DNA from 3 places in the Dyella sp. PARNA 12/25 genome. Region 2 is predicted to be linked to each of the others. Evidence: predicted binding sites of a transcription regulator. Region 2 holds the regulator's gene; each other region holds the start of a gene.
What was found. Region 2 encodes sigma-54, which starts transcription at its own class of promoters, with help from an activator protein. Its sites were predicted from a motif close to TGGCACGNGCNTTGC; they were not measured.
Positions count from the first base shown of each region.

Region 1: a site for sigma-54 is predicted at 1,095-1,109, ahead of flgB (flagellar basal body rod protein FlgB). Genes of this name have one in related genera too.
Region 3: a site for sigma-54 is predicted at 1,375-1,389, ahead of AC0GUR_RS20780 (fimbrial protein). Genes of this name have one in related genera too.

Region 1 covers NZ_JBVQCI010000008.1:23,614-25,880, reverse strand. The annotation lists gene AC0GUR_RS15205 (efflux RND transporter permease subunit) at 1-432, shown strand, start outside; gene flgB (flagellar basal body rod protein FlgB) at 1,147-1,548, shown strand; gene flgC (flagellar basal body rod protein FlgC) at 1,548-1,976, shown strand; gene AC0GUR_RS15190 (flagellar hook assembly protein FlgD) at 1,993-2,267, shown strand, end outside.
Region 2 covers NZ_JBVQCI010000004.1:35,117-37,383, forward strand. The annotation lists gene hpf (ribosome hibernation-promoting factor, HPF/YfiA family) at 1-173, opposite strand, end outside; gene AC0GUR_RS10435 (RNA polymerase factor sigma-54) at 469-1,944, opposite strand; gene lptB (LPS export ABC transporter ATP-binding protein) at 2,152-2,267, opposite strand, start outside.
Region 3 covers NZ_JBVQCI010000018.1:8,298-10,564, forward strand. The annotation lists gene AC0GUR_RS20775 (fimbrial biogenesis chaperone) at 1-599, opposite strand, end outside; gene AC0GUR_RS20780 (fimbrial protein) at 679-1,233, opposite strand; gene AC0GUR_RS20785 (hypothetical protein) at 1,702-2,267, shown strand, end outside.

The DNA.
Region 1 (2,267 bases), on a different contig from region 2:
CCCGGCCGCCTTCAGTGGACCTCGGGCTTGAGCATCTTCTTCGGCACAGTACTTGGCGTGGTTGCGCTGGTTTATGCCATCAAGCCCGACCTGTTCGCCGACAAGGGCATCAATGGTGCTGTTGCCATACTCATGGCGCTGTTTGGTATGGCGCTGATCACCTTCGCCATCCTCACACTGCGGAAGAAGGCTTGGGCGCGTTTCGTCATGTTCGGCATGGTGGCATTGATGTTCGGCGTGCCGGCATTGGGCATGCTGGCGTCGTCGCTCGCTCCGCACCCTGACAACGCGCAAGGTGGTAGCCCGGTTACTGCATTGATGCCTGCGGCCATGGCGGTGTATGCGGGGTGGGCGGTGTTTAGTAAGCGCACTCGCGAGTATTTCGTGCAGCGTCGGCAGGGGGCGTTGACGCCCGCATTGATGGGGGTTTGAGGGGTCGTTGGTGGTGGCCCGGCAGTTAGGCAATGGGGGTCGACGGAGATTTGCCCGCGCTGAAGTGGCGGCTCTTTTAAGCGGAGAGGCAAGATTGGCCCCTCACCCCAGCCCTCTCCCCCGAGGGGAGAGGGAGCAGCAACATTCAGACGCTTTAAGTCCTCTTCGCTATGGCGCGTTGCGGGGTAGCCGTACCGCGTATCGGATGGATCGTGCGGTGCCGATTACGGAGACCTTCTAGGCTTGTATTCAGCACGACGCTGCGAGAGCCCTAAAGGCCATTTTCTTTGGGTTACTTTTCTTTTGGGCCAGCAAAAGAAAAGTGACTCGGCCTTCGGCAGAAGGTCGAAACGCCCGCCGCGCAGGCGGCACGCTGGCGGGATCGCCACATTCAGAGCCAAGAGCAAAGTCACTGGATCCCCGCTTTCGCGGGGATGTCGGTGAGGGGAGCATGCGTTACCGCAAGCCCCCACCCCTCACCCCAGCCCTCTCCCCAGAGGGGAGAGGGAGAAGTGCAGCACACACACAAACCACCCCGCGTCAGGAAGCCGCTATCACCCGCGTCGAAATTCCGACATGGCCTCCATTTCCGCCACCACATCAACACCCAATCACCCCACAAACCCACCAACCACGCGCCCTCCGCACCCCCAGCAAACCCGTGGCACGCAAATTGCTCAAACCACCCCGCGGCCCCCGTCGCAGGAGTGAGTGATGAGTTTGATCAACGACAACCCGTTCGGTTTGCACACCCAGGCACTCGACCTGTGGCAACGCCGTAGCGAAGTGCTGGCCAGCAATCTGGCGAACGCAGATACGCCTGGCTACCTCGCGCGCGATGTCGATTTCAAAAAGGCGCTATCCAACGCCAGCGGCCAAAGCGACAGCTTGCCGATGGCGATGACGCACACGGGGCAAATCAATCCAAACGCGCAAGCCGCTGATCAGCTCGCCTATCGCATGCCGGGCTTGCCGACGATGGATGGCAATACCGTCGATACGCAGGTGGAGCAGGCGAATTTCGCCGCCAACGGCGTGCATTACCAGGCGAGCCTTTCCTTCATCACGGCGCAGATTCACATGCTGCGTACCGCCATCACCGGAGGCCAGGGCTGATGTCGATGTTCAAGATTTTCGATGTAGCCGGTTCGGGCATGGCGGCGCAGTCGCTGCGCCTGAATACCGTCGCCAGCAATCTCGCCAACGCCGACAGCGTGTCGAGCACGCCGCAAGGTGCGTATCGCGCCAAGGAACCGTTGTTCGCCGCGGTACAGCGCGCGCTCGGCAGCGCCAAGAGTGCCGAAGGTGATAGCGCGGTGGGTGTGCAGGTGAAGGGCGTTACCGAAAGCCAGGCCGATGTGCAGGCGCGCTATGAACCGGGCAACCCGATGGCGGATGGCACGGGCTACGTCTATGGCAGCAACGTCAACCCCATCGATGAGCTGGTGAACATGATTTCCGCGTCGCGTTCGTACCAGAACAACGTCGAAGCGATGAACACCACCAAGCAGCTGATGCTCAAGACCCTCGACCTCGGCAAGTAAGCCGGGAGGTAATCACGTGTCCACTATTCCCAGTACCAACAATACGAGCAGCGGCAGCAACACGGGCACGACGAGCACGAACTCGGCGCTGTCCAACACCATGACGCAGGCCGACTTTCTCAAATTGATGACGGCCCAGCTCAAGGCGCAGGACCCCACCAATCCGGTCGACAACTCGCAGTTCGTGTCGCAGATGGCGCAGTTCAGCCAGTTGTCGGCCACGCAGCAGTTGGATACCGATCTGCAGGGCCTGAGCAGCAACGTCAATACAGCCATGCAGACCTCGCAGGT
Region 2 (2,267 bases):
CCCGATACGGTGAGTGTGCCTTCGGCGCGCTGCTGCAATTTGTTGACCGATAGCACAATGTTGAGACTGAGGATTCGATCATCGAGGCGGGTGAGGCGGTCGAGCCGGCTATTCACGTGATCTCGAAGAGCCTGGGTGACTTCAATCTGCTGACCGCTGATCTGAACTTGCATGTTGCGCCTCCTCTGATACTCGCCGCGGACGCGGCTGGGGTCGATGCGCCGGTCGCTTATGTCGTGGCCGACACACCTTTGAAAAACCCGGGGGTTGTTTCGATCCGCTGTTCCGGCCTCCTCACCAAGTCGGGATAGTCACTATGCGCTTCTGGAGTTCTCTTCGCGTTATGAAGACCTTCAGGCCTTGGACATGACAGGTATCCCATCGGATCGACTTACATACGAATATAGGGACGTCATTTTTTTTGCCAAGTTCCCGGGACGCTTTGCCACAGGTGACGCGTAAGCCTGTTCAGCCAGCGCGCTGGCGCTCGCTGGAGCTGGGAATGCGCATGGCTTCGCGGTACTTGGCGACGGTGCGGCGGGCAACCTGAATGCCCTTGCGGTGCAGTTCCTCCGCGATAGCCTGGTCGGACAGCGGCTTGCGCGGGTCCTCGGCATCGACCAGCTTGCGCAGCATGGCCTGAATGGCGGTGGCCGAGGCGCTGCCACCGTCTTCGGTGGACACGCCGCTGGAGAAGAAGTGCTTGAGTTCGAACGTACCGCGCGGCGTATGGATGTACTTGCGCGTGGTGACGCGGGAGATGGTGGATTCGTGCATGCCCACTTCCTCTGCAACCTCGCGGAGCACCAGCGGGTGCATGGCCTCGGGGCCGTAGTCGAGGAAGGCGCTCTGCCTGCGCACGATGGCCTCCGCCACCTTGAGCAGGGTTTCCGCGCGTGACTCCAGGCTCTTGATCAGCCAACGTGCTTCCTGAAGTTGGCCGCGCATCCAGCTGGCATCGGTGCCGCGTGCCTGCGCGATCAGGCCGCAATAGTGCTGGTTGAGGCCCAGGCGCGGCTGGCAGTCCGGGTTGAGGCTGACACGCCAGCGCCCAGCATCCTTGCGTGCATAGACATCAGGCGCCACGTATTCGACCGGCGTGACATCGAGTGCCGCGCCGGGGCGTGGATCGAGGCTGCGAATCAGCACGGCGGCGGCAGCGGTATCGTCCTCGCTGGCTTTCAATTTGCGGGCCAGACGAGCGATGTCATTGCGTGCGAGCAATTCCAGTTCGCTGTCGACAATGCGCAGAGCAAGCTCGCGGTGCTGGGTGTCCGGGTCGAACTGTTCCAGCTGCACGCGCAGACAGTCGCGCAGATCCAGGCTTGCCACGCCGGTGGGGTCGAAACGTTGCAGCATGCGCCGCACGTGTTCCACCTCAGCAGCACTCGCCCTGAGGTCGGGTGGCAGTGCGCCGATCAGCGACTCCATGCCCTCGATGAGATAGCCGTCAGGGTTGAGTGCATCGATCAGCACCGCAGCGATGGTGCGATCGCGCGCGCTCATGTGCGTGAGGTTGAGCTGCCACAGCAGATGTTCCTGCAGCGTTTCCTGCGCGGCGCTCTGCGGCTCGAAGCTATCGTCGTCGCCGTTGGCGCTGTTGCGCGAAGAGGTGCCGCTGCTGCTGGAGAAATCGATCGGGTCTTCGGCCGCGCCACCGCTGTCGCTGTCACTCCACTCGGTGGGGTCGGCGTCGTCGATGGTGGTGTCGGTGCTGCTGGCGCTGGTGCTGGTGTTCGGCGCCGGTTCGATCGTTTCGCGCTCTTCGCCGTCAACGCCATCCGGGTTGTCGTCGGAGAACTCCAGCAGGGGATTGCTTTCTGCAATCTGACGCAGTTCAGCCTCCAGCTCCAACTGCGACAGCTGCAGAAGGCGGATGGCCTGTTGCAGCTGAGGGGTCAGCGTGAGCTGCTGATTGAGGCGAAACTGCAGTCCGGGTTTCATGCCAGGCGGTCGGGATGAACGTGAAGGTCATCCTAACTCCTGACCTGAACGCGAGGCCATAGGTCAAACGCCGATTCGCGTACTACCTCAGGTTTATCGTCTGTAACGGACGCGCTATAGACGCCATTTGGGACACCCGGAAGCAGCGCCATTCGCCTGCGAAGGGTTGCTTCTGCGAATGGCGAACCGTGGGTGGTTTCCAGTTACTCAGAGGCGGAATTCGCGACCAAGGTAAACCTCGCGTACCTTCTCATCAGCGAGGATGTGCGCCGGCGTGCCACGCGAGAGCACTTCGCCGTCGTTGAGGATGTAGGCGCGGTCAC
Region 3 (2,267 bases), on a different contig from region 2:
GCGTAAGACTGGCCACCGATGCTCAACGCCACCTTGGTGAACGTGACGTAATACGGTGTCGGGTTATGCACGACGAGCGTCGTGGCAGCGCCGCCAGCTGCGGCCTTGAAGCTCAACTGGGCGGGTGCCTTCTGCGGATCGCCGGCAAGGCCGTCGGGGCGGTAAAAGAGCTTGAGTCGCGAGCGGATCGCGAGCTGCAGATAATTCTTGCCCTGGTATTCCTGGCCGCTCGGCTTCGGCGGCACTTCCAGCACGTTGAGCCAGAACAGCGATTCACGATCTACCGGCAGCGGCTGCTTGCCCTGCGTAAACAGGATGCGCAGGCTCTGCTCCTTGTGCGGCTCCATGCGGAACAGCGGGGGCGTGATCAGAAAAGGGGTGTCCACCTTGTCAGGGGTGGAATGCGCGTCGCCGCTGTCGACCCAGGATTCGATCAGGGCTGGCGTGCTGTTGTCGTTGGTCAGCCGGACGGTGACTTCGCCATCCTTCGCGGGAAAGACCACTCGGGTGCCGGCAATAATCACATTGGCGCTGGCGCCGGCCGAGGCCAAGCAATACACCAGCAACCCCGTGCCCAAGGCGCGGAAGAAGCGTTTCATCGTTGGAATCCCGTTCGACGGCGAGGAGGCGTTGCGGGGTATCCGCGGCCGGCGACGCCGGCCGCGGACAGGGCGTGAATTACGGATACTGGATCGTGTAGTTCACGCTGCTGGTCACGGTGCCAGCGCCGACGGCGCCGCCGGTGCCCGTGCCATTGTTGTAGTACTGCACGTAGTAGTTCAGCGTTGCAGCATTGGAGGCGATGGTGGCCGTGGTGGTGCCGGTCTGCGTCGCCAGGTTGATCGCCGACTGGCTGTTGTTGAGCAGCTGCAGGTCCACGCCGGTGGCGCCGGCGACGTTCAGGCGGCCGTTCGCGTTGATCGTCGCGCCCGGCTCGAAGTAGGCCTTGACCACGCCCGTGCCCGAGCAAGCGGAGAGGTTGATGCTGAACGGCGTGGCGCCGGCGACAATGCCCGACGACGTGCCCAGCGCTCCCGTACCGACGCTCGGCAGGGTCACAGCGAAGCTGGCGGTACCCGTGCTGCCATTGGAGCTCGAGGCGATGGTGCAGGTGGTGGAGGTGATCTTACCGTTGAACGTGATGGTGCCATCGACGGCCTTGGCGGCCTGCGGTGCCAGTGCAGCCACGCCGAAGACGGCAGCCAGTGCAGCGGAGAGGAGAATCTTCTTCATACAGTGTCCTTTGACCTTGGTTGGTTGTAGCGGATGTTTGTGGCGCTTCCGGACACCGGGCGCGTGCCCCCCGACTGCGCTGTTTGGCTTCTGGCCCGTGCCCCCTTCGAGCTGGCTTCCAGATCGCTTACCCGGCCTAATGCAACCGGCATGCCAACCAGAAAGTGGCCGTGGAAACGGCCTCGTCGCGCGCTTTCTGAGAACTGGCTGTTAAGTCAAGGTGACGAATTGTGTGAACTGCGTCACGTCACATCGGGCCCCAAGGCCGGCCGATTGTGCAAATTGCGTCACATTTTAGGAAAAATCCTACGGCGATCCGCTCAAGTTCGTAGCGTGAAGGCCGATACCCTTCCTGTGTAAAGTACGCTTGACACACCCCGCGACGCCCCTTAGCCTTGTGTCAAGTTCACTTGACATGCAGTTCGGGAGGGAGCTCATGCAGTACGTCGAGACGAGGGGTGGCCGGTCATGAACAGGCCGGAGCGCAACGAGCACTGGCTTCGCGCCCCCATGCTTACCTGGCCCCGTTGGGCGCGTTGGCTGGTCACCCTGCTGACCTATGCGCTGATGGCTGGCGGGCTGTGGCTGATGACGAAAGGTGGCGTGTTGCTGCGTGTGGTGGGCGTGCTGGGTTTCGCGGCATCGCTGCCACTCATGATCCACACCCAGCGCGCAGTGAGGCGGGAGCGCAGCCGCCCGATCGAATACCGCTATGCCCGTGAATTCATGCCCGCCATGCTCGCCTATGTGCTGGTCATGCTGTACGTGTGGCCGCTGCAGAAAACCATGGACGCCGGCTGGCTCAAGGTGCTGACGGCACTGTCGCCCGTATTGCCGGTCGCCTGGGCCGTATTCGTTTCCATCCGCTATGTATTGGGCAGCGACGAGCTTGAACGCCGCCAGCACCTGGAAGCGCTGGCCATTGGAGCGGCGATCGTGAGCGTGGTCAGCATGGCGCTGGGCTTTTTGGGCACTGCCAAGGTATTCGCGGTCGATGGGGCGCTGGTGTTGCTCTTCGTGTATCCCGCCCTGTG